Linked DNA regions of Tomitella gaofuii. The protein of the gene in region 1 interacts with the protein of each later gene in a pairwise test. Links are inferred from orthologs where the notes say so. Each region holds a gene or a part of one and is shown on either strand. Other genes may lie near its edges.

Region 1 (11,888 bases):
CCACCCCCGGCAGCGCCTCCAGTTGCGGCCGCAGCGCATCGGCCTCGTCGGACGTCAGGCGCGTGATCGCGTAGTTCCCGTCCAGCGAGGACGCCTGCTCCGCGATGGACTGGGCCGACACCGACGGGTCGGCGGGCTTGAGCAGGCGTTCCAGCGCGGACGCCGTCGCCCCCAGCGCACGGCCTGCCTCCGTCGCGGACACCAGCACCTGCACGCTGATCCCCGGTTCCAGCACCGGCGCGCCGTCGTGCCCGATCACCGGCGCGCGCGGCGCCGCGATGGTGCGCAACGACATGGTCTGATCGCCGCCCAGCCCCGGGTTGACGGCGGCGGGAGTCCACCGCACCGCCCAGTCGCCCTGTGTGCGCACCAGGGGCAGCGTGCCCGTATACCGCCAGACCCGCCCCTGGGGCAGCGTCCACTCGTAGGTGTATTCGGCCCGCGCCGTCGCCCCCTCGGTACGCACCGCCCCGATGGAGGCGGTCATCGACTCGGCCTGCAGTCCGTCCCACGCCGCCGCGAGTCCCGCGCGCGCGTCGTCGGGCGCGTCGGTCTGCGCCGCGGCACGATCGACGTCGTCGTCCGCGAAGCCCGCCGCGAAGTCCCGGGCCGCCGAGCCCGCCGTCTCCGGACCGTCCGCGCACGCCACCGACCCCAGCAGTACCAGTACGGACGCGGCGCACGCCCCGGCCAGCCGGACACGCAACACCCGTCGGGGGCCGGCCGTCCGGCAGTGGTGAACAGTCATCGCGGCAATGATAAGTCGCCGCGCGGCGCCGCACCGATCCGCCGCCGCGCGCCGTCAGTCGATGAGGACCGTCGCGAACGTCGCCACCTGTCGGAATCCGATCCGGGCGTAGGAGGCCCGGGCGGGCGCGTTGAAGGAGTTGACGTACAGGCTGGGCGTGCGGCCGGCCGCACGCAACTCCGCGCACACCGTCGCAGTGCCCCGCGTGCCCAGTCCGCGCGCGCGTTCGCCGGGCCGCACCCACACGCCCTGGATCTGCCCCACCCGGTCCGAGTACGAGCCCACCTCGGCCTTGAACAGCACCCGCCCGTCGGCGATGCGCGCCCAGGCGCGGCCCGCGCGGATCGTGGCGGCGACGCGCTCCCGGTAGCCCTGGCCGCCGTCGTGCAGCCGCGGGTCGATGCCGACCTCCTCGATGAACATGGCGACGGCGGCCTCCAGGTACGGCGCGAGGTCGTCCATCGTCACCCGCCGCACCTCGGGGTCCGGCATCACCGCCGGGGCCCCGTCGAGCGCGAGCAGCGGCTGGTCGGAACGGACCTCGCGCGCAGGACCCCAGCGCGGCTCGAGCACCGCCCACATGGGGATGGCCAGCTCGCTGCGCCCCACCAGCGAGGTGCACAGGCGCGGCCCGCGCAGCGCCCGGTCCGCGAAGGCCTCGACATCGTGGCGGGTGCCGGCGAGCGGCACGAGGTTGCCGCCGGAGAAGCACAGTGCCCGCTCCGGGCCGCCCCGGGTCCACATCTCGCCGCCGAGGGCACTGCGCCCGAGGCCACGCTGTTGCACCCGCGCGGCGATCATGCATGCCGCCACCGGGTCCGCGCCGAGGGCGCGCACGACCGCATCACGTTCCCGCGTCCCCAGCACCCTGGTCCCCAGCAGCTTCAGCACCGGCCCACTCCGCCGCTCGCGTGCGGGCCGCCCGTCCGTTCGGACGGCCCCGTCCTGTCAACATTGCCACGCGCGGAGTCGATCCGCCCGCAAACCCCGCCCTGACGTCGCGGTAAGGCGACGCGGTGCGCTCAGGACACCGTGACCGACGGTCCGGTGCCCGCCGCTGTGCCGTCCTCAGCGCCGTCGCCCATCTCCTCGGCGATGCGCATGGCCTCCTCGATGAGCGTCTCGACGATCTGCGCCTCCGGCACCGTCTTGATCACCTTGCCCTTGACGAAGATCTGGCCCTTGCCGTTGCCGGACGCCACGCCCAGGTCGGCCTCGCGCGCCTCGCCGGGGCCGTTGACGACGCACCCCATCACGGCGACGCGCAGCGGCACCTCCATGCCTTCCAGGCCCGCCGTGACCTCGTCGGCGAGCTTGTAGACGTCCACCTGCGCGCGCCCGCAGGACGGGCACGAGACGATCTCGAGCTTGCGGGGGCGCAGGCCCAGCGACTGCAGGATCTGCGTGCCCACCTTGACCTCTTCGACCGGCGGGGCGGACAACGACACCCGGATCGTGTCGCCGATCCCCTGCGACAGCAGGGCGCCGAAGGCGACTGCCGACTTGATGGTGCCCTGGAACGCCGGGCCCGCCTCGGTGACGCCCAGGTGCAGCGGGTAGTCGCACTGCTCGGCCAACTGCCGGTAGGCCTCGACCATCACCACCGGGTCGTTGTGCTTGACCGAGATCTTGATGTCGTGGAAGCCGTGCTCGGCGAACAGCCCGGCCTCCCACAGCGCCGATTCCACCAGCGCCTCCGGCGTCGCCTTGCCGTACTTCTTGAGCAGACGCGGGTCCAGCGACCCCGCGTTGACACCGATGCGGATGGGGACGCCGGCGTCCCCCGCCGCCCGCGCCACCTCGCCGACGCGGCCGTCGAACTCCTTGATGTTGCCGGGGTTGACGCGGACCGCCGCGCACCCGGCGTCGATGGCGGCGAAGATGTAGCGCGGCTGGAAGTGGATGTCGGCGATGACCGGGATCTGGCTCTTGCGGGCGATCGCCTCGAGCGCGTCCGCGTCCTCCTGCCGCGGGCACGCCACCCGGACGATGTCGCACCCCGACGCCGTCAGCTGGGCGATCTGCTGCAACGTGGTGTTGACCTCGTGCGTCTTGGTGGTGGTCATCGACTGCACGGACACCGGGAAGTCGCTGCCCACGCCCACGCTGCCCACGTGCAGCTGGCGCGTCTTGCGGCGCGGAGCCAGGACCGCGGCCGGCCCGGTCGGCATTCCGAGACCCACGGGGCTCGTCACAACTATCATCCTCTCGAAGGTGAGCACCTGCGCTCCGGCTTGATCCGCCGGGGCTCTGCTCCGATTGTCCTCCACTGCGGCCGCCGGCTCCACGGTCGCCCGTGATGGTGACGTTCGCCACGTCCCGCGGCACGCTCGGCGCCGCAGGGTGCGGGCCGCTCAGAACACCCGGATCGGGTTGACGATGTCCGCCGTCACCGTCAACAGCATGAACCCGCCGAGCACCACCGCTATCGCCAGGGTGACGGGCATGAGCTTCATGTAGTCGACCGGAGCGCCCGCCGCCTTGCCCCGCATCCTGCGCACGGCGTCGCGGATCTTCTCGTAGATGACCACGGCGATGTGGCCGCCGTCGAACGGCAGCAGCGGCAGCACGTTGAGCAGCGCGAGGAAGAAGTTCAGCTGCGCCAGCAGAAAGACGAAAGCCTGCCACATATCACGTTCGACGAACTCGCCGCCGAGCCTGCTCGCCCCGACGACGCTCATCGGGGTCTCGTCGCTGCGGTGCCCGCCGAAGATCGACTCGACCAGGTTGGGCACGCGCGAGGGGAAGTCCAGCAGCGCGTTCCAACTGAGCACGGCGATCTCGCCGGTGAACTCGAGCGACCCGGGCACCGCGGTGAGCGCGTTGAAGTGCTCCAGCCCCGCCACCGACCGCCCGGCGCCGATCGCACCGACGGTCTCGCTGCGCTGCGCGCCGGTCGCGGGGTCGGTGACCTGCCGCTGCACCTGCTCGACCTGCACGGGGATCGTCAGCGTCTCGCCGCTGCGCTCGACGACGAACGGCACCGTGCCGGAGCTGTCCCGCACGGCGGCGACGAGGTCCGGCCAGGTCTCCACGGCGGTGCCGTCGATCTTCTTCACGACATCGCCGGATTCGAGCCCGGCCTGCTGCGCCGGCCCGGTGCCCGTGCAAGGCACCAGGGTGCCGTCGGCCCGCTGCTCCGGCGACGAGCACGACAACGTGCCCAGCTTCGTCTGCGGGGCGTCGATCTGCGGCAGCCCCGAGCCCAGCGCCAGCCCGTAGATGAGTACGAGGCCGATGAGGATGTTCATCACCACGCCGGCGAGCATCACGACGATCCGCTTCCACGCCGGGAAGCGGAACATGGCCCGGTCCGCCTCGTCGGGCGCGAGCTCGTCCATCGCCGTCATGCCTGCGATGTCGCAGAACCCGCCCGCCGGCACCGCCTTGAGCCCGTACTCCGTCTCCCCCCTGCGGAAGGAGAACACCTTGGGGCCGAAGCCGATGAAGTAGCGGCGGACCTTCATCCCGAACAACTTGGCCGCGCCGAGATGCCCGAACTCGTGCAGCGCGATCGAGACGCCGATGCCGAAGGCGAACAGGATCACGCCCAGTACGAAATCCACTGCCCGTCAGCCCTCCTGCCCGACCAGCGCGGCGGCGCGCCCACGCGCCCACTGCTCCGCGGCCAGCACCTCGTCGACGCCGGCCGGATCGGCCGCCCACCGGTCGCCCTCCGCGAGCACCTCGGCCACCGTGCCCACGATCCGCGGGAACCGTATGCGGCCGGCCAGGAACGCCGTGGCGGCCTCCTCGTTGGCCGCGTTGAACACGGCCGGCATGCACCCGCCCGCCATGCCCGCGCTGCGCGCCAACTCCACCGCGGGGAACACCGCGGCGTCGAGCGGCTCGAACTCCCAGGTGGACGCGACGGTGAAGTCGCACGCCCGCGCCGCGCCGGCGATGCGCTCGGGCCAGCCCAGCGCCAATGCGATCGGCAGGCGCATGTCCGGCGGGCAGGCCTGCGCAATCGTCGAGCCGTCGTGGAAGGTCACCATCGAGTGCACCACCGACTGCGGGTGCACGGTGACCGCGATCCGGTCGTAGGGCACGCCGAAGAGCATGTGGGCCTCGAGCAGCTCGAGGCCCTTGTTGACCATCGTCGCAGAATTGAGGGTGTTCATCGGGCCCATCGACCACGTGGGGTGCGCCCCGGCCTGCTCGGGTGTGACGTCCGCCAGCTGCTCCGCCGTCCAGCCGCGGAAGGGGCCGCCCGACGCCGTGAGCACCAGGGCCGCCACCTCGTCCGCGCGGCCCGCACGCAGGCACTGCGCCAACGCGGAATGCTCGGAATCGACCGGCACGATCTGCCCCACCGCCGCGGCGGCCAGCACCAGCGGGCCGCCGGCGATGAGCGACTCCTTGTTCGCCAGCGCCAGGCGCGCACCCGTCTCCAGGGCCGCGAGCGTGGGCCGCAGCCCCAGCGAACCGACGAGGCCGTTGAGAACCACGTCGGCCTCCACGGAGCGCACCAGATCCTCCGCCGCCGACGGACCCGACCGGACGGGGAAGCCCACGACATCGGCCAGGCGGGCCGCCGCTGCGGGGTCGGCCACGGCCACCTCGCGCGCCCCGGTGGCGCGGATCTGCCGGGCCAGCAGCTCGACGTCGGCGCCGCCGGCGGCGAGGCCCACCACCTCGAGCCGTTCCGCGGCCGCGGAGATCACCTGAAGTGCCTGGGTGCCGATGGAACCGGTGCTCCCCAGGAGCAGTACACGCGTTCTCGTCACCGCACCATTGTTCCCGACGCCCCGACCCGCGGCCACCTCCGGGCCCGGCGCACACTCCCCGCAGGCCGGCCCCGCTGTTTACGACCCCGTGTCGTATCCGGCCCCGGAATGTGCCAGGATTGGGGCCGACACAGTGACACCAGGAGGTTCGGCCGTGGCCACACAGCAGCAGGTGCATCCCTCCCTCGAGAAGGCCATCGAGGAATCCCGCATCGACCCCGCGGACGAGCCGTCGGTCGGCTGGGGCTGGCACGGCCAGGCCACCAAGACCTTCCGTATCGCCGGCTGGTTCTTCGCGCTGTTCCTGCTCCTGATGATCTTCAACAACATCGAGACGGCGACGGCCATCATCTACCTGTGCGTCTCCGCTGCGGTGGTCGTCGGTTTCCTGCTGATCGACATCTACACGCGGCACAACCGCTGGAACCGCTGACCGGTCTCTGACACCGTGCAGGACCGGCCCCGGAGCATCCGGGGCCGGTCCTGTCTCTTCTGCTCTACCTCTCCGTCGCGGCGAGCTGGCCGCACGCGGCCGCGATCTCCTGGCCGCGCGTGTCGCGCACAGTGCAAGAGACACCCGCCGCACGCACCCGCCGCACGAACTCGCGCTCGACCGGTTTGGGGGCCGCGTCCCATTCGCTGCCCGGAGTGGGGTTAAGCGGGATGAGGTTCACGTGCACGAGCGACCCGAGCGCGGCGCGGAGCTTCTTGCCCAGCAGATCTGCGCGCCACGGCTGGTCGTTGACGTCGCGGATCAGCGCGTACTCGATGGACACACGGCGTCCGGTGCGGTCCGCGTAGTACCGGGCCGCGTCGAGCACCTCCGCCACCGACCACCGATTGTTTACCGGGACGAGGGTGTCGCGCAGCTCGTCGTCCGGGGTGTGCAGGGACACGGCCAGCGTCACCGACAGGCCCTCGTCCGCGAGCTTGCGGATCGCCGGGGCCAGCCCCACCGTCGACACCGTCACCGACCGTTGCGACAGCCCGAAGCCGTCCGGCGCGGGGTCGGTGATCCGCCGGACCGCGGCCACCACCCGCTTGTAGTTGGCCAGCGGCTCCCCCATGCCCATGAACACGATGTTCGAGAGCCTGCCCGGACCGCCGTGCACCTCGCCGTCGCGCATCGCCGCCGCGGCCGCACGGACCTGATCGACGATCTCCGCCGTGGACAGGTTCCGGTCGAGGCCGCCCTGCCCCGTCGCGCAGAACGGGCAGGCCATCCCGCACCCAGCCTGGCTGGAGATGCACAGCGTCGCGCGGTCCGGGTACCGCATCAGCACGCTCTCGAGCAGGGTGCCGTCGCCCGCCCGCCACAGGGTCTTGCGCGTGGTGCCGTCGTCGCAGGCGATGTGCCGCACCGCGGTGAGCAGCGGCGGGAACAGGGCCTCCGACACCGATTCGCGCATCGCCGCCGGCAGATCCGTCATCTCGGCCGGGTCCGCGACGAGCCGACCGTAGTATTGGCGGGCCACCTGATCCGCACGGAACTTCGGCAGACCCAGCTCCCCCATCGCCGCCCGGCGACCCTCTGCGTCCAGATCCGCCAGGTGCGTCGGCGGAAGCCCGCGCCGCGGCGCCGAGAACACCAGGCGGACGGGCGTGCTGGCGCCCGCCGCTCCGGGACTGTCCGTCGTCGGCTCCGCCGGCCCCGGGGCGGCGGACTGCGCGTCCTGCGTGGATGGATGCTGCGTACGACCGGCCATGATCACCGATTGTCCCAGATCGCCGGCGGAATCGCCGCCCCGCCCCGTCTGACGCCCGACCCGCCCGGTGCGCCGAGAACCGTGCGCGCGGTGCCGCTGTGGGGGATCATCGGGGCATGAGCACCGACGACCAGTACGGCACACCGCCCACGCCGTCGACGGGTACCGACACTCCCCCCGCCGGCGCCGACGCCACGCCGTCCGCGGCGCACACGAGCCCCGCAGGCGCAAGCGCGACCGCCGCCACCACCGCGTCGGGTTCGACCAAGCAGGGACGCAAGCGCGTCGACCTGGCGAAGAATTCGCGCACCGCCCGCGCCTGGTCGGCGTGGATCGTCGGCGCGATCATCCTGATCTTCCTGCTCGTCTTCATCATCCAGAACTCCGACTCCACCCCGGTGCAGATCTTCGGGTGGGAGTTCTCGCTGCCACTGGGGGTGACGATCCTGCTCGCCGCGATCGGCGGGGCGCTCATCACCGCACTGATCGGCGCCGCGCGGATGCTCCAGATGCGCCGGGCGGCGCGCAAACAGCGCTAGACGCCACCGACGATCAGAACGCGAGTCCCAGCACCACCCACACGGCGACCGCCGACGGCAGCGCCGAATCGAGCCGGTCCATGATCCCGCCGTGTCCGGGCAGCAGCGCACCCATGTCCTTGATGCCCAGGTCCCGCTTGAACTGCGATTCCACCAAGTCGCCGAGCGTCGACGTCACCACGATGACGGCCCCGAGGATCGCCCCGACCCACCAGGCCTCGCCCAGGATCAACGTCACGGTGAGCACGCCCCCGACGACGCCGAAGAGCAGCGATCCGCCCAGCCCCTCCCACGACTTCTTGGGGCTGATCGCCGGGACCATCGGATGCTTGCCCAGCAGGACTCCGGCGGCGTATCCGCCCACATCGGAGCACACCACGCCGATCATCAGGCAGAACACCTTGCCGGCGCCGTTGTCGCCGTCGAGCACCAGCAGCGCGCCGATCGACGCGAACAGCGGTATCCAGGCGGCGACGAAGACGCCGACGGCCATGTCGCGCGTGTAGTTCCGGGGGGTCGCGTCCAGGCCGGCGCTCACCAGCCGCCAGATCATGATGACCAGCACGGTCACGGCGAATGCGCCGAACGTCGCGGACGCGCCGTACGGCCAGGTCAACCAGATCATCGCCTGGCCGCCGATCAGCAGCGGCACCAGCGGCACGTCTATTCCGCCCTGGCGCAGCCGTGCGCACACCTCCCAGGTGGCGATCGCGGCGGCGACGGCGACGACGGCCACCCAGGCGGTGGGCGCGAACAGCAGCACGCAGATGACGAGCGCGCCGAGCGCGACCCCGACGCCGATCGCCGCGGGCAGATTGCGCCCCGCCTTCGACGGCGGCTTGTCCGGCTGCTGCTGGGTGGCTTCGCCGCCTGCCGTCACTGGGCCTCCTGGTGTGGTCTGGTAGTCACGCATGTCGTCGAACCGCCCCGCGCACGGCGCACCGACGGCGGGACCGCCCGGCGCCCGCGCCGGTCAGACCTCCAGAAGTTCGGATTCCTTGTTCTTGACCATCTCGTCGATCTGGCCGACGTACCGGCCCGTCGTCTTGTCGAGTTCCTTCTCGGCGCGGGTGACATCGTCCTCGCCGGCGTCGCCGTCCTTCTGGATCCGGTTGAGCTCGTCCATCGCCTTGCGGCGCACGTTGCGCACCGCCACCCGGGCCTCCTCGGCCTTGGCCTTGGCCTGCTTGACGAACTCGCGACGGCGCTCCTCGGTGAGCTGGGGAACCGACACCCGGATGATCGTGCCGTCGTCGGTGGGGTTCACGCCCAGGTCCGAGTTGCGGATGGCCGTCTCGATCGTGCCGAGCATCGACACCTCGTACGGCTTGATGACGACCATGCGCGGCTCCGGCACCGAGATGCTGGCGACCTGGGTGATCGGGGTCGGGCTTCCGTAGTATTCGACGACGACCCGGGAGAACATGCCGGGGTTCGCCCGGCCGGTGCGGATGGAGCCGAGATCATCCCGGGCGACCTCGATCGCCTTCTCCATCTTCTCCTCGGCCTCGAAGAGAGTTTCGTCGATCACGGCATTCCTCCGTCGGTTATGGGTCTGCGCCGGGCGCCGGCCGGCACTGTCACTGCGCCGGCCTACGGTGTCCGTCCGGCAAAACTATCGCGCCCCGGCCATGCCGGGGGTATCGGCGGTCACGAACGCACCAATGTACCGATCTTCTCACCTGACACGGCCCGCGCGATATTGCCTTCCGTCAGGAGATTGAACACCAGCAGCGGCATGGCGTTGTCCATGCACAGGCTGAACGCCGTCGCATCCGCGACCTTGAGGCCGCGCACGAGCGCCTCCTCGTGGGTGATCTCGTCGTACATCGTCGCGTCGGGGTCCTGACGCGGGTCCGCCGAGTACACCCCGTCGACGGACTTGGCCAGCATCACCACCTCCGCGCCCACCTCGAGCGCACGCTGCGCAGCGGTGGTGTCGGTGGAGAAGTAGGGCATCCCCATGCCGGCGCCGAAGATCACGACCCGCCCTTTCTCCAGGTGGCGGACGGCCCGGCGTGGGATATACGGCTCGGCCACCTGCCCCATCGTGATGCCGGTCTGCACGCGGGTGTCGATGCCCCGCTTCTCCAGGAAATCCTGCAGGGCGAGCGAGTTCATCACCGTGCCGAGCATGCCCATGTAGTCCGAGCGCGACCGTTCGAGACCGCGCTGCTGCAGCTCGGCGCCGCGGAAGAAGTTGCCGCCGCCGATCACCACGGCCACCTGCACGCCGTCGCGCACGATCTCGGCGATCTGCGTGGCCACGGCCTCGACCACATCGGGGTCCAGGCCCACGCGCCCGCCGCCGAACATCTCGCCGCCGAGCTTGAGAAGCACGCGGCGGTAGCCGTTGGGGTTGTTCGCCATGCTCAGTCCTGACTTCTTCCCGGCCCCACGGACCTTCGAATGCGCAATCCCACCGGATACGCCGGGACGGGACCGTCCACGGGCCACTTGGGCCCGGGACGGTCCCGCCGGCGCATCGTCATCGGCCCCAGCCGATCAGGCCTGCCCCACCTCGAAGCGGTGGAAGGCCGTGACCTCCGCGCCCGACTCCGCGAGCACGGCCTTGACGGTCTTCTTCGAGTCCGACACGGACGGCTGCTCGAGCAGCACGACGTCCTTGAAGAACCCGTTCACCCGGCCCTCGATGATCTTGGGCATCGCCTGCTCGGGCTTGCCCTCCTCGCGGGCCGTCTCCTCGGCGATCCGACGCTCCTTGGCGACGGTCTCCTCGGGCACCTCGTCACGGGAGGTGTACTTGGCCTTCATGGCCGCCACCTGCATCGCGGCACCGCGCGCGGCCTCCGCCGCGGCATCGCCCTCGCCGGTGTATTGCACGACGACACCCACAGCCGGCGGCAGGTCGGTGCTGCGGCGGTGCATGTACACGGCCACCTGCCCGTCCAGGGAGGCGACGCGGCGCAGCTCGAGCTTCTCGCCCAGCTTGGCCGACATGGCCTGGACGACCTCGCCGACGGTGCTGCCGTCCAGCGGCAGCGCCTCGAGGGCGGCGACGTCGGCCGGACGCGCCTCCGCAGCGGCAGCGACGATCTTGTCCGCCAGCTCCTGGAACTGCTCGTTCTTGGCGACGAAGTCGGTCTCGCTGTTGAGCTCGATCAGCACGCCGCCCTTTTCGGCGACGAGCCCCTCGGCCGTGGCGCGCTCGGCACGCTTGCCCACGTCCTTGGCGCCCTTGATGCGCAGGAACTCGACGGCCTTGTCGAAGTCGCCGCCGTTCTCCTCCAGAGCCTTCTTGCAGTCCATCATTCCGGAGCCGGTGAGCTCCCGGAGCCGCTTGACGTCAGCGGCGGTGTAGTTCGCCATCGAGGCGAGCCTCCTCGGTGATTGGGCCCTCGGCCGGGCCGTGCGGGTCTCTACTGCTGGGCGTCGGCCGGGGCCTGCGCCGCCTCTTCGGCGGGCTTGCCGGCCTCGGCGGCGGGAGCGGACTCCTCGGCGGCGGGAGCCTTCTCTGCATCACCGGAGAGCAGCTCCTGCTCCCACTCCGGCAGCGGCTCGCCGGCTGCGGCCTCCGGCTTGTCGTCGCCGGCATTGCGGGCGGCGCGCGACTGCACGCCATCGGCCGCGGCCGTGGCGACGACCTTGGTCAGCAGCGCGGCGCTGCGGATGGCGTCGTCGTTGCCCGGGATAGGGTAGTCGACCAGGTCCGGATCGCAGTTGGTGTCGAGGATGGCGACGACCGGGATGTTGAGCTTGCGCGCCTCGGAGACCGCGAGGTGCTCCTTGTTGGTGTCCACGATCCACACGGCGGACGGGATCTTCGCCATGTCGCGGATGCCGCCGAGCGTGCGCTCGAGCTTGTTCTTCTCACGCGTGAGCATGAGGATTTCCTTCTTGGTGCGCCCCTCGAAGCCGCCGGTCTGCTCCATCGTCTCGAGCTCCTTGAGGCGCTGGAGGCGACGGTGCACCGTCTGGAAGTTGGTGAGCATGCCGCCGAGCCAACGCTGGTTGACGTACGGCATGCCGACGCGGGTGGCCTCCGCGGCGATGGACTCCTGCGCCTGCTTCTTGGTGCCGACGAACAGGATGGTGCCGCCGTGGGCGACGGTCTCCTTGACGAACTCGTACGCCTTGTCGATGTACGTCAGCGTCTGCTGCAGGTCGATGATGTAGATGCCGTTGCGGTCGGTGAAGATGAACC
Region 2 (7,856 bases), 270 kb from region 1 along the record:
AGGTGATCTGTTCGTTGAGCTCCACCATGCGGTCGCGGAACTCGGTGACCTTGATGAACCAGGAGGACACCGCGCGGTAGATCAGCGGGTTGCCGCACCGCCAGCAATGCGGATAGGAGTGCTCGTAGGTCTCGTGCCGCACCAGCCAGGCGCCGCCCGCCGCGACCGGGCCCGAGGCGTCCTTCAGGTCGCGGATGATCCGCGGGTTCGCGTCGAAGACCAGCTCGCCCGCGTAGTCGGGCACCTGCTCGTCGAACCGGCCGCGCGCGTCCACCGGCGTGACCGGGGTGATCCCGGCGGCGTCGGTGACCACCTTGTCGTCCTCGCCGTAGGCGGGCGCGATGTGCACGATGCCGGTGCCGTCGTCGGTGGTGACGTAGTCGGCCGCGAGCACCCGGAAGGCGTTCTCGGCACCGGCGAAGTACGGGAACGGCGGCACGTAGCGCAGACCCAGCAGCTCCTCGCCGGTGAAGTGCGCGAGCACCTCCGGGCTCTCCCCCAGTTCCTTGGCGTAGGCGCCCACGCGCGCTTCGGCCAGCAGGGCGCGCCGCCCGCCCGGTCCCGCCACGAGCACGTAGCGGACCTCCGGGTGCACGGCGGCGGCCATGTTGGACGGCAACGTCCACGGCGTGGTGGTCCACACCAGCAGGTGCGCCCCGTCGAGCCGCTCGAACGGGCCCGCGCCGTTGCCGTCGACCCGGAACCCCACGGTGATCGCCGGGTCCTGGCGCGACTTGTAGACGTCGTCGTCCATCCGCAGCTCGTGGTTGGACAGCGGCGTCTCGTCGCGCCAGCAGTACGGGAGCACCCGGTAGCCCTCGTAGGCCAGCCCCTTGTCGTAGAGCTGCTTGAACGCCCAGATCACCGATTCCATGAAGGTGACGTCGAGCGTCTTGTAGTCGCGGTCGAAGTCGACCCAGCGCGCCTGCCGGGTGACGTACTCGCGCCATTCGTCGGTGTACTTGAGCACGGAGGTCCGGCACGCCTCGTTGAACGCCGCGATGCCCATGGTGTCGATCTGCGACTTGTCCGTGATGCCCAGTTGACGCTCGGCCTCCAGCTCCGCGGGCAGGCCGTGCGTGTCCCATCCGAAGCGCCGGTCGACGAGCTTGCCGCGCATGGTCTGGTACCGGGGCACGATGTCCTTGACGTACCCGGTGAGCAGGTGCCCGTAGTGCGGCAGGCCGTTGGCGAACGGGGGCCCGTCGTAGAAGACGAACTCCTCGGCGCCCGCGCGCCGGCGCATGCTCTCCTGGAAGGTGCCGTCCGCGGCCCAGAACGCGAGCACGCGCTCCTCCATCGCCGGGAAGTCGGCGGAACCCTTGCTGTGGCCGCCGGTGAGGTCTACACGCGGGTAGGCCGCGCCGACGGTACTGCTGCCGCCGGATCCGGGGTGTGCGGGGTCGGTCACTGTTCAGGCTCCCTACGTGCCAGTTTCCTCGTGCGCCCGCGATGCGGGCCACCTTGACTCGGCACGGGGACGACGCGCCTGCGCCGCGGTACCACCCCGCTTACCCGGCCGCGCCGTGCGGGCAGGGTCGCTCGTGAGGGCTGTGACGGGCCCGCCCGTCCGGGTCTACTGGGCGGCGGACGCCGACCCGCGGTGCGGGCCGGCGTGCGTGCCGCTGTTCTTCCGGAGGCTCCCCGGTGATCGCCGGATCATCGCCGCGGTCCCGATGGGGGGGACCGCACTCATGCCGACTCTAGTCGGCCTCGTCCTGCGCGCCGTGACCGGCGGCCACCTCATCGCCGTCGTCACCGGTCCCGTCGCCGCGTTCCTGCTGCGCCTCGTCGTCCGCCGCGGTGCCGTCACCGCCGCGCCGCCCGCGGATGATGTCGATCACCAGCAGCACGAATCCGACGATGCACACGCCGATGCACGCCCAGGCGAAGGCCACCGAGCTGATCACCAGCGCGACGACCAGCAGGACGAACCCGACGAGGGTCACGACCAGGGCTGCGATCAGCATCGGGTCCTCCTGAGTGTCCGGCGGCGCACGACGGGCGGGCGCAGCGCGCGGGTACGGCTGCTGGCGGTCACTACTTGCGGTCGCGGACCTCGGACGAGTTGTCCACCGGTGCGGCGGACCCGCGCTGGTTCAGCTCCTCGAGCTGCCCCTCCAGGTAGGTCTTCAGGCGTGTCCGGTACTCGCGCTCATAGGTGCGCAGCGACTCGATCTCACCTTCGAGCTTGGTGCGCTGCTCGTTGATGGTGCCCATGACCTCGGTGTGCTTCTTCTCCGCATCCGCCTGCAGCGCCGCGGCCTTGTCCTGGGCCTGCTTGAGCTGGTTCTCGGAGCGGGTGCGCGCATCCGCCAGCAGCGCCTCGGACTTCTGCCGGGCCTCGGCGAGCATGGAGTCCGCCTTGGTGCGCGCATCGGTGACCATCTTCTCCGAGTTGGCGCGGGCGTCCGAGACGAGCTTCTCCGACGTGCTGCGCGCGTCGGAGAGCGTCTTGTCCGACTCCGACTTGGCGTCGCCGGTGAGCCTGTCCGCCGTCTCCTGCGCGAGCGCCAACAGCTTGGCAGCCTGCACGTGGGCGGCCTCGGTGGCCGCCGCCACCGAGGAACCGGATGCGGCGCCGGCCGACTTGTCCGACGAGGACTGCTCCTTGACGTCTGCCGTGACACCCGACGACGAAGCACCCGTCGAGGCGGGGGTCGACGTCGGGGAGGGCGTCTGGGCGGCCGGGGCCGCCGTCGCGGCGGCGGCGGACGCGCCGGTGGCGGACGAGGCCTTCTTCTCGGCGTCGGCCAGCTCGGATTCGAGCTCGGAGACCCGCTGCGACAGGTCCGAGTTCTCCTCTACGAGCCGGGCCAGCTCGGCCTCGACGAGGTCGAGGAACTGGTCTACCTCGTCCTCGTTGTAGCCACGCTTGCCAATGGGCGGCTTGCTGAACGCCACATTGTGGACGTCGGCCGGAGTAAGCGGCATTGGAGTGTTCCCCTATCGCATACATGGGCAGCCGAGAGAGACCCGGCCATCGCAGTTCACTGCCGCCCATCCTGTCACATCAGGTCACGATCGTGCATCACGAACACCGCTCATGCGTACATGAAACGCCCCACGACGCTGATGAGCACGAACAGGATCAGCATCAGCACGAGGATCGACAGGTCCAGTCGGACCTGCCCCATGCGCACCGGCGGGATCAGCTTGCGCAGCAGCTTCACCGGCGGATCGGAGATCGTGAACAGCGCCTCGAGCAGCACCACGAGGATCCCCTTGGGGTGCCAGTCGCGCGCGAACGAGCGGATGAACTCCACGATGACGCGGCCGATGAGGCAGAACCAGAAAATATAGAGAAGGACGTAGACGACCTCGAGCGCAGCCATGCCCATCACTCTGCCCGAAAGCGGCGGCGCACCCCACGCCGGGTGACCGGCGCGACCGTCCGGCGCGCCCGCCGCGCACGCCCCCGGGCCATGACATGCGGAACCCCCGCCGCGCGGACGCGACGGGGGTTCCTGCCGGCGGGACTCACTTGGAGTAGAAGCCCGTCTCCACCAGCCGGCGACGGTCTTCCGCGGAGACGTCGATCTCCGCGGGTGAGAGAAGGAACACCTTCGTAGCCACCTTGTCGAACGAGCCACGCAGGGCGAAGGCGAGGCCTGCCGCGAAGTCGACGAGGCGCTTCGCGTCGGCGTTGCTCATCTCGACGAGGTCCATGATGACGGGCACCCCGTCGCGGAACTGCTCGCCGATGGTGCGGGCCTCGCTGTAGTCGCGGGGGCGGAGGGTCGTGATCTTCGCCATGCCCCCGGACTCGTCGAACAGCGAAGCGGCACGGCGCGGCTCCACCCGCGGCTCCGGCCGCGCATCCATCGCCAGCGCGCCGCGGGTCCCCGCCATCGGCGCGGGCCGGCTCCCGCCCCGCGGCGGGACCGACTCGAGCCGCCCACGCCCCGGCGCGTAGCGGTCGTCCTCGTATCCGCGGGGTCCGGCGGGGTAGTCGCCGCGCATGCCGTCGTACTCCCGGTCGTACTCGTCGTAACCGTCGTCCAGCCCCCGGCGCGGCCCGGGCTCGTCGAGGTAGTCGTCATCGAAGTCCTCGAGCGGCACCATCCCGAAGTACGCCTTGAACTTTTGCAGGCTGCTCATCGAATAGACCTTCCTTGCTGCGGCGGATCGTGGCTGGGCTGTGGACTGTGCACTGCGGACGGGTTGTGCTGCGGTCCGGCGGGAGGACCGTGGATCCCGCCGTTCATGGCGAGACTATCGGCCGCGCACCCATGATCGCGGTACCGACACGCACACAGGTCGATCCGTGTGCGATGGCCGATTCGAGGTCGCCCGACATCCCGGCGGACAGGCCCCCGGCCTGCGGATGGCGCCGGAGGAACGCCGCGCGGACACCGGCGAGCCGGGCGAACGCCGCGTCCGGTTCCTCCTGCCGCGGCGCCACCGCCATGAGCCCCGCGAGCCGCATGGATTCCGCCGCCTCCACCTGATCCGCGAGCTCGTCGAGGTCGGCGGCGGACACGCCGCCGCGCGCCGGGTCGCCGTCGAGGCTCACCTGCAGGTAGACCTCCAGCGGCGCGGTCCGCTCGCCGGCGTCCAGCGCCGACGCCGTCGCACGCGCGAGGGCGTGCGCGAGCCGGAGCGAATCCACGGAATGGACGGCGTGCGCCCAACGGGCCGCCGCCCGCGCCTTGTTCCGCTGCAGCCGGCCCACCATGTGCCAGCGCGGCGGCGCGCTCGGTCCGCCGGCGGCGGACAGAAGCCGGGCGCAATCCTCCGCCTTGGGCCCGGCCTCCTGCTCCCGCGATTCGCCGAGGTCCTCCGCGCCGAGCCGCGCGAGGGCCGCCGCGTCCGACGCCGGGAAGCGCTTCGTCACCGCGATCAGCGTCACCGAACCCGGGGCGCGGCCGGCCGCGGCGCACGCCCCCGCGATGCGCTCGCGGGCGGCGGCGAGACCGCCGGCCAGTTCGGCCGCGCGGTCGCCGCCCGCCTGCGCGGTCATGACCGTCCCCCCGTGGTCGACCCCCCCGTCGCCGGGCCCCCCGCCGACGGCCGCCAGACGACTCCGGCGAGACGTCCGGTGGGCGCGCCCCGCCGGTGGCTGAACAGCGTCGTGTCCTCGATGGTGCAGCGCGGGTCCACCACGACCGATTCCACGCCCGCCGCGCCCAGTTGCCGCGCGACCCCGGCGCGGATGTCCAGCCCCGTCGTGGCCTTGCGCGTGCGGCAGGCGCTGCCGGGCAGATACTCCTCCACGTCGGCCTGCATGTGCGGCGGCACCTCGTAGCAGCCGCCGCACGCCGCCGGACCCAGCAGCGCGCCGATCCGTTCCGGCCGCGCCCCCAGCCCGGCCATGGCCTCGATCGCACGCGGGACGATGCCGATGCGCGCGCCGATCCGGCCCGCGTGCACCGCCGCGATCACGCCCGCCTCCTCGTCCGCGAGCAGGACGGGCACGCAGTCGGCCGTGAGCACCACCAGCGCGAGGTCCGGCTCGGTCGTGACGAGCGCGTCCGTCACCTCCACTGCCCAGCCCACAGGCCCGTCCACGACGGTGACATTGCGCGAATGCACCTGTTCCATCCACACCAGCCGAGGCGGGGCGAGCCCCAGCGCGCCGGCCAGCCGCGCGCGGTTGGCGGCGACCGCGCCGGGATCGTCTCCCACATGGTCGCCGAGATTGAACGAGTCGTAGGGCGCATCCGAGACTCCGCCGGCGCGCGTGGTGAACACCATGCGCGCCGGCGGGCCTGCGTGCACCGCTCCGGTGACTGTCCTCACCTCCGCATGAACGGCGGGACGTCGACGTCGTCGTCGAGGTCGTCGATCACCTCACGCTCGGCGCCGCCTCGCTCGGCGCCGCCTCGCTCGGCACCGCCGCGCACCCCCCCGCCGCGCTGGGCCGACTCAGCGGCGGCCCCGGAGGACGCGGGAGCGGGGAAGGTGACCGGCTGCGGCCGGTCGGACGCGTCGCCGGAGGCTCCGGCCCGCGACTGCCCGATCTGGCCGGCGCGGCCCGCGTCGATCGTCGAGCGGCCGCGCGATTCGACCCCGGCGTCGATCTGCTTGTTCTGCGGCGCACCGCCGTCGAACCCCGCGGCGATGACCGTCACCCGGACCTCGTCGCCCAGCGAATCGTCGATCACCGTGCCGAAGATGATGTTGGCCTCGATGTGCGCCGACTCCTGGACCAGCGAGGCGGCCTCGTTGATCTCGAACAGCCCCAGGTCGCTGCCGCCGGCGATGGAGATGAGCACGCCGTGCGCGCCGTCCATCGACGCCTCGAGCAGCGGCGAGTTGATCGCGGACTCCGCCGCCTTGAGCGAGCGCCCCTCCCCCCGCGAGGAGCCGATCCCCATCAGGGCGCTGCCGGCCCCGGACATCACCGACTTGACGTCGGCGAAGTCGACGTTGATCAGCCCCGGGGTGGTGATGAGGTCGGTGATGCCCTGGACGCCGTTGAGGAGGACCTCGTCGGCCGAGCGGAACGCGTCCATGAGGCTCACCGCAGCGTCGCCGAGCTGCAACAGGCGGTCGTTGGGGATGACGATGAGCGTGTCGCACGACTCGCGGAGGGTCGTGATGCCCGCCTCGGCCTGGCCGCCCCGGCGCTTGCCCTCGAACGAGAACGGCCGGGTGACGACCCCGATGGTGAGCGCGCCGAGCTTGCGCGCGATGCTCGCCACGACCGGGGCCCCGCCGGTGCCGGTGCCGCCGCCCTCACCGGCGGTGACGAAGACCATGTCCGCCCCCTTGAGGAGCTCTTCGATCTCGTCCTTGGCGTCCTCTGCGGCCCTGCGCCCCACCTCGGGGTCGGCACCGGCGCCGAGTCCGCGCGTGGAGTCGCGACCGACGTCGAGCTTGACGTCGGCATCGCTCATGAGCAGGGCCTGCGCATCGGTGTTGATGGCAATGAACTCCACCCCCTTCAGTCCCTGCTCGATCATCCGGTTGACGGCGTTGACCCCACCGCCGCCGATTCCGACGACCTTGATGACGGCGAGGTAATTGTGCGGGGGCGTCATGTGCTCTCGCCTTCCATGTTGCTCGATCTACGTCTGTCTTCCCGAAGCGTCCGGTGCTGCGACTGCGGCCGCCGCGTCGCGGCGCGGCGCACATCCGACCCGAAAACCCTCAACCTCAACCAAAGGGTTAGAGTTATGTCAAGTACCGAACTATGCGCAGACGCTATGCATCGCCGCGCGCTGTTGCCAGGAGGCGCGCCGAACACGACGGAGTTTGCCTCCCCCGCCGCCGCCGCGCACCGCCCGACGCTCACTTGGTGGTGGGGAGATTGGGGCTCGACACGTCGACCGTCTGCCCCGGCTGCTGCAGGACCGCGAGCGCCACAGGCGCCTTGAGCCCGCTGCGCTCCACGCTCCCCCACACCAGCGTGCGGCCGTCGGCGAGCCCGAAGGAGATGTCCGACGGCGAACCGACGTCGATCGACGTGATCTGCCCGCGCAGCTCCGGCGGCAGCCCGCCGACCACCTGCAGCACCGAACGGAGCAGCTCGGCGTCTCCGTGATCCGCCATGGTGATCTTGGGCAGCCCCGGCGGCGGTGGTTCCGCCGCGAAGTCGATCCCGGAACGGTCCAGCAGGTGGGGCCCGTCACCGGTGTCGCGGAACGCCACCGGCACCCGTTCCGTCACATCGACCCGGATCGTGGACGGGAACTCCCGGTGCACGCTCACCCGGGCGACCCGCGCGATTCCGGCCACCCGGTGCGCGGCGGCGGAGGTGTCCACCTGCATCAGCGGGGTTCCCGCCGGCACCGCGAGTGCGGAGACGACCTCGGGCTCGGTCAACCGGTCCAGCCCCGTCACCTCGACCGTCCGCACCGACATCGCCGGAGTGAACCACAGCACGCCTACGGCCACGAGCGCCGCGGCCA

The links.
Region 2: the proteins of rlmN (region 1) and ftsZ interact in binary tests that used the Escherichia coli proteins (3 or more experiments, as listed by UniProt). The link is inferred for Tomitella gaofuii from one-to-one orthologs.

Annotation. Positions count from the first base shown.
Region 1 is NZ_CP059900.1:2,652,213-2,664,100, forward strand. The notes cover bases 5,081-8,070. They hold rlmN (dual-specificity RNA methyltransferase RlmN), read right to left. Parts: upstream 7,185-8,070; coding sequence 5,976-7,184; downstream 5,081-5,975. Other genes in these bases: dxr (1-deoxy-D-xylulose-5-phosphate reductoisomerase), read right to left, coding at 5,081-5,478; H4F70_RS20620 (DUF2631 domain-containing protein), read left to right, coding at 5,633-5,911; H4F70_RS12355 (LapA family protein), read left to right, coding at 7,301-7,723; H4F70_RS12360 (phosphatidate cytidylyltransferase), read right to left, coding at 7,737-8,070. In the rest of the region: H4F70_RS12320 (penicillin-binding transpeptidase domain-containing protein), read right to left, coding at 1-748; H4F70_RS12325 (GNAT family N-acetyltransferase), read right to left, coding at 803-1,639; ispG (flavodoxin-dependent (E)-4-hydroxy-3-methylbut-2-enyl-diphosphate synthase), read right to left, coding at 1,771-2,943; H4F70_RS12335 (M50 family metallopeptidase), read right to left, coding at 3,103-4,314; more of dxr, read right to left, coding at 4,321-5,080; more of H4F70_RS12360, read right to left, coding at 8,071-8,636; frr (ribosome recycling factor), read right to left, coding at 8,697-9,254; pyrH (UMP kinase), read right to left, coding at 9,374-10,093; tsf (translation elongation factor Ts), read right to left, coding at 10,229-11,053; rpsB (30S ribosomal protein S2), read right to left, coding at 11,104-11,888.
Region 2 is NZ_CP059900.1:2,922,389-2,930,244, forward strand. What follows is about bases 4,863-7,739. They hold ftsZ (cell division protein FtsZ), read right to left. Parts: upstream 6,987-7,739; coding sequence 5,739-6,986; downstream 4,863-5,738. Other genes in these bases: H4F70_RS13530 (YggS family pyridoxal phosphate-dependent enzyme), read right to left, coding at 4,863-4,963; pgeF (peptidoglycan editing factor PgeF), read right to left, coding at 4,960-5,697; H4F70_RS13545 (cell division protein FtsQ/DivIB), read right to left, coding at 7,237-7,739. In the rest of the region: ileS (isoleucine--tRNA ligase), read right to left, coding at 1-1,300; H4F70_RS13510 (hypothetical protein), read right to left, coding at 1,704-1,970; DivIVA-like cell division protein Wag31, read right to left, coding at 2,041-2,934; H4F70_RS13520 (YggT family protein), read right to left, coding at 3,045-3,335; H4F70_RS13525 (cell division protein SepF), read right to left, coding at 3,481-4,101; more of H4F70_RS13530, read right to left, coding at 4,205-4,862; more of H4F70_RS13545, read right to left, coding at 7,740-7,856. UniProt on the Escherichia coli protein: Essential cell division protein that forms a contractile ring structure (Z ring) at the future cell division site. The regulation of the ring assembly controls the timing and the location of cell division.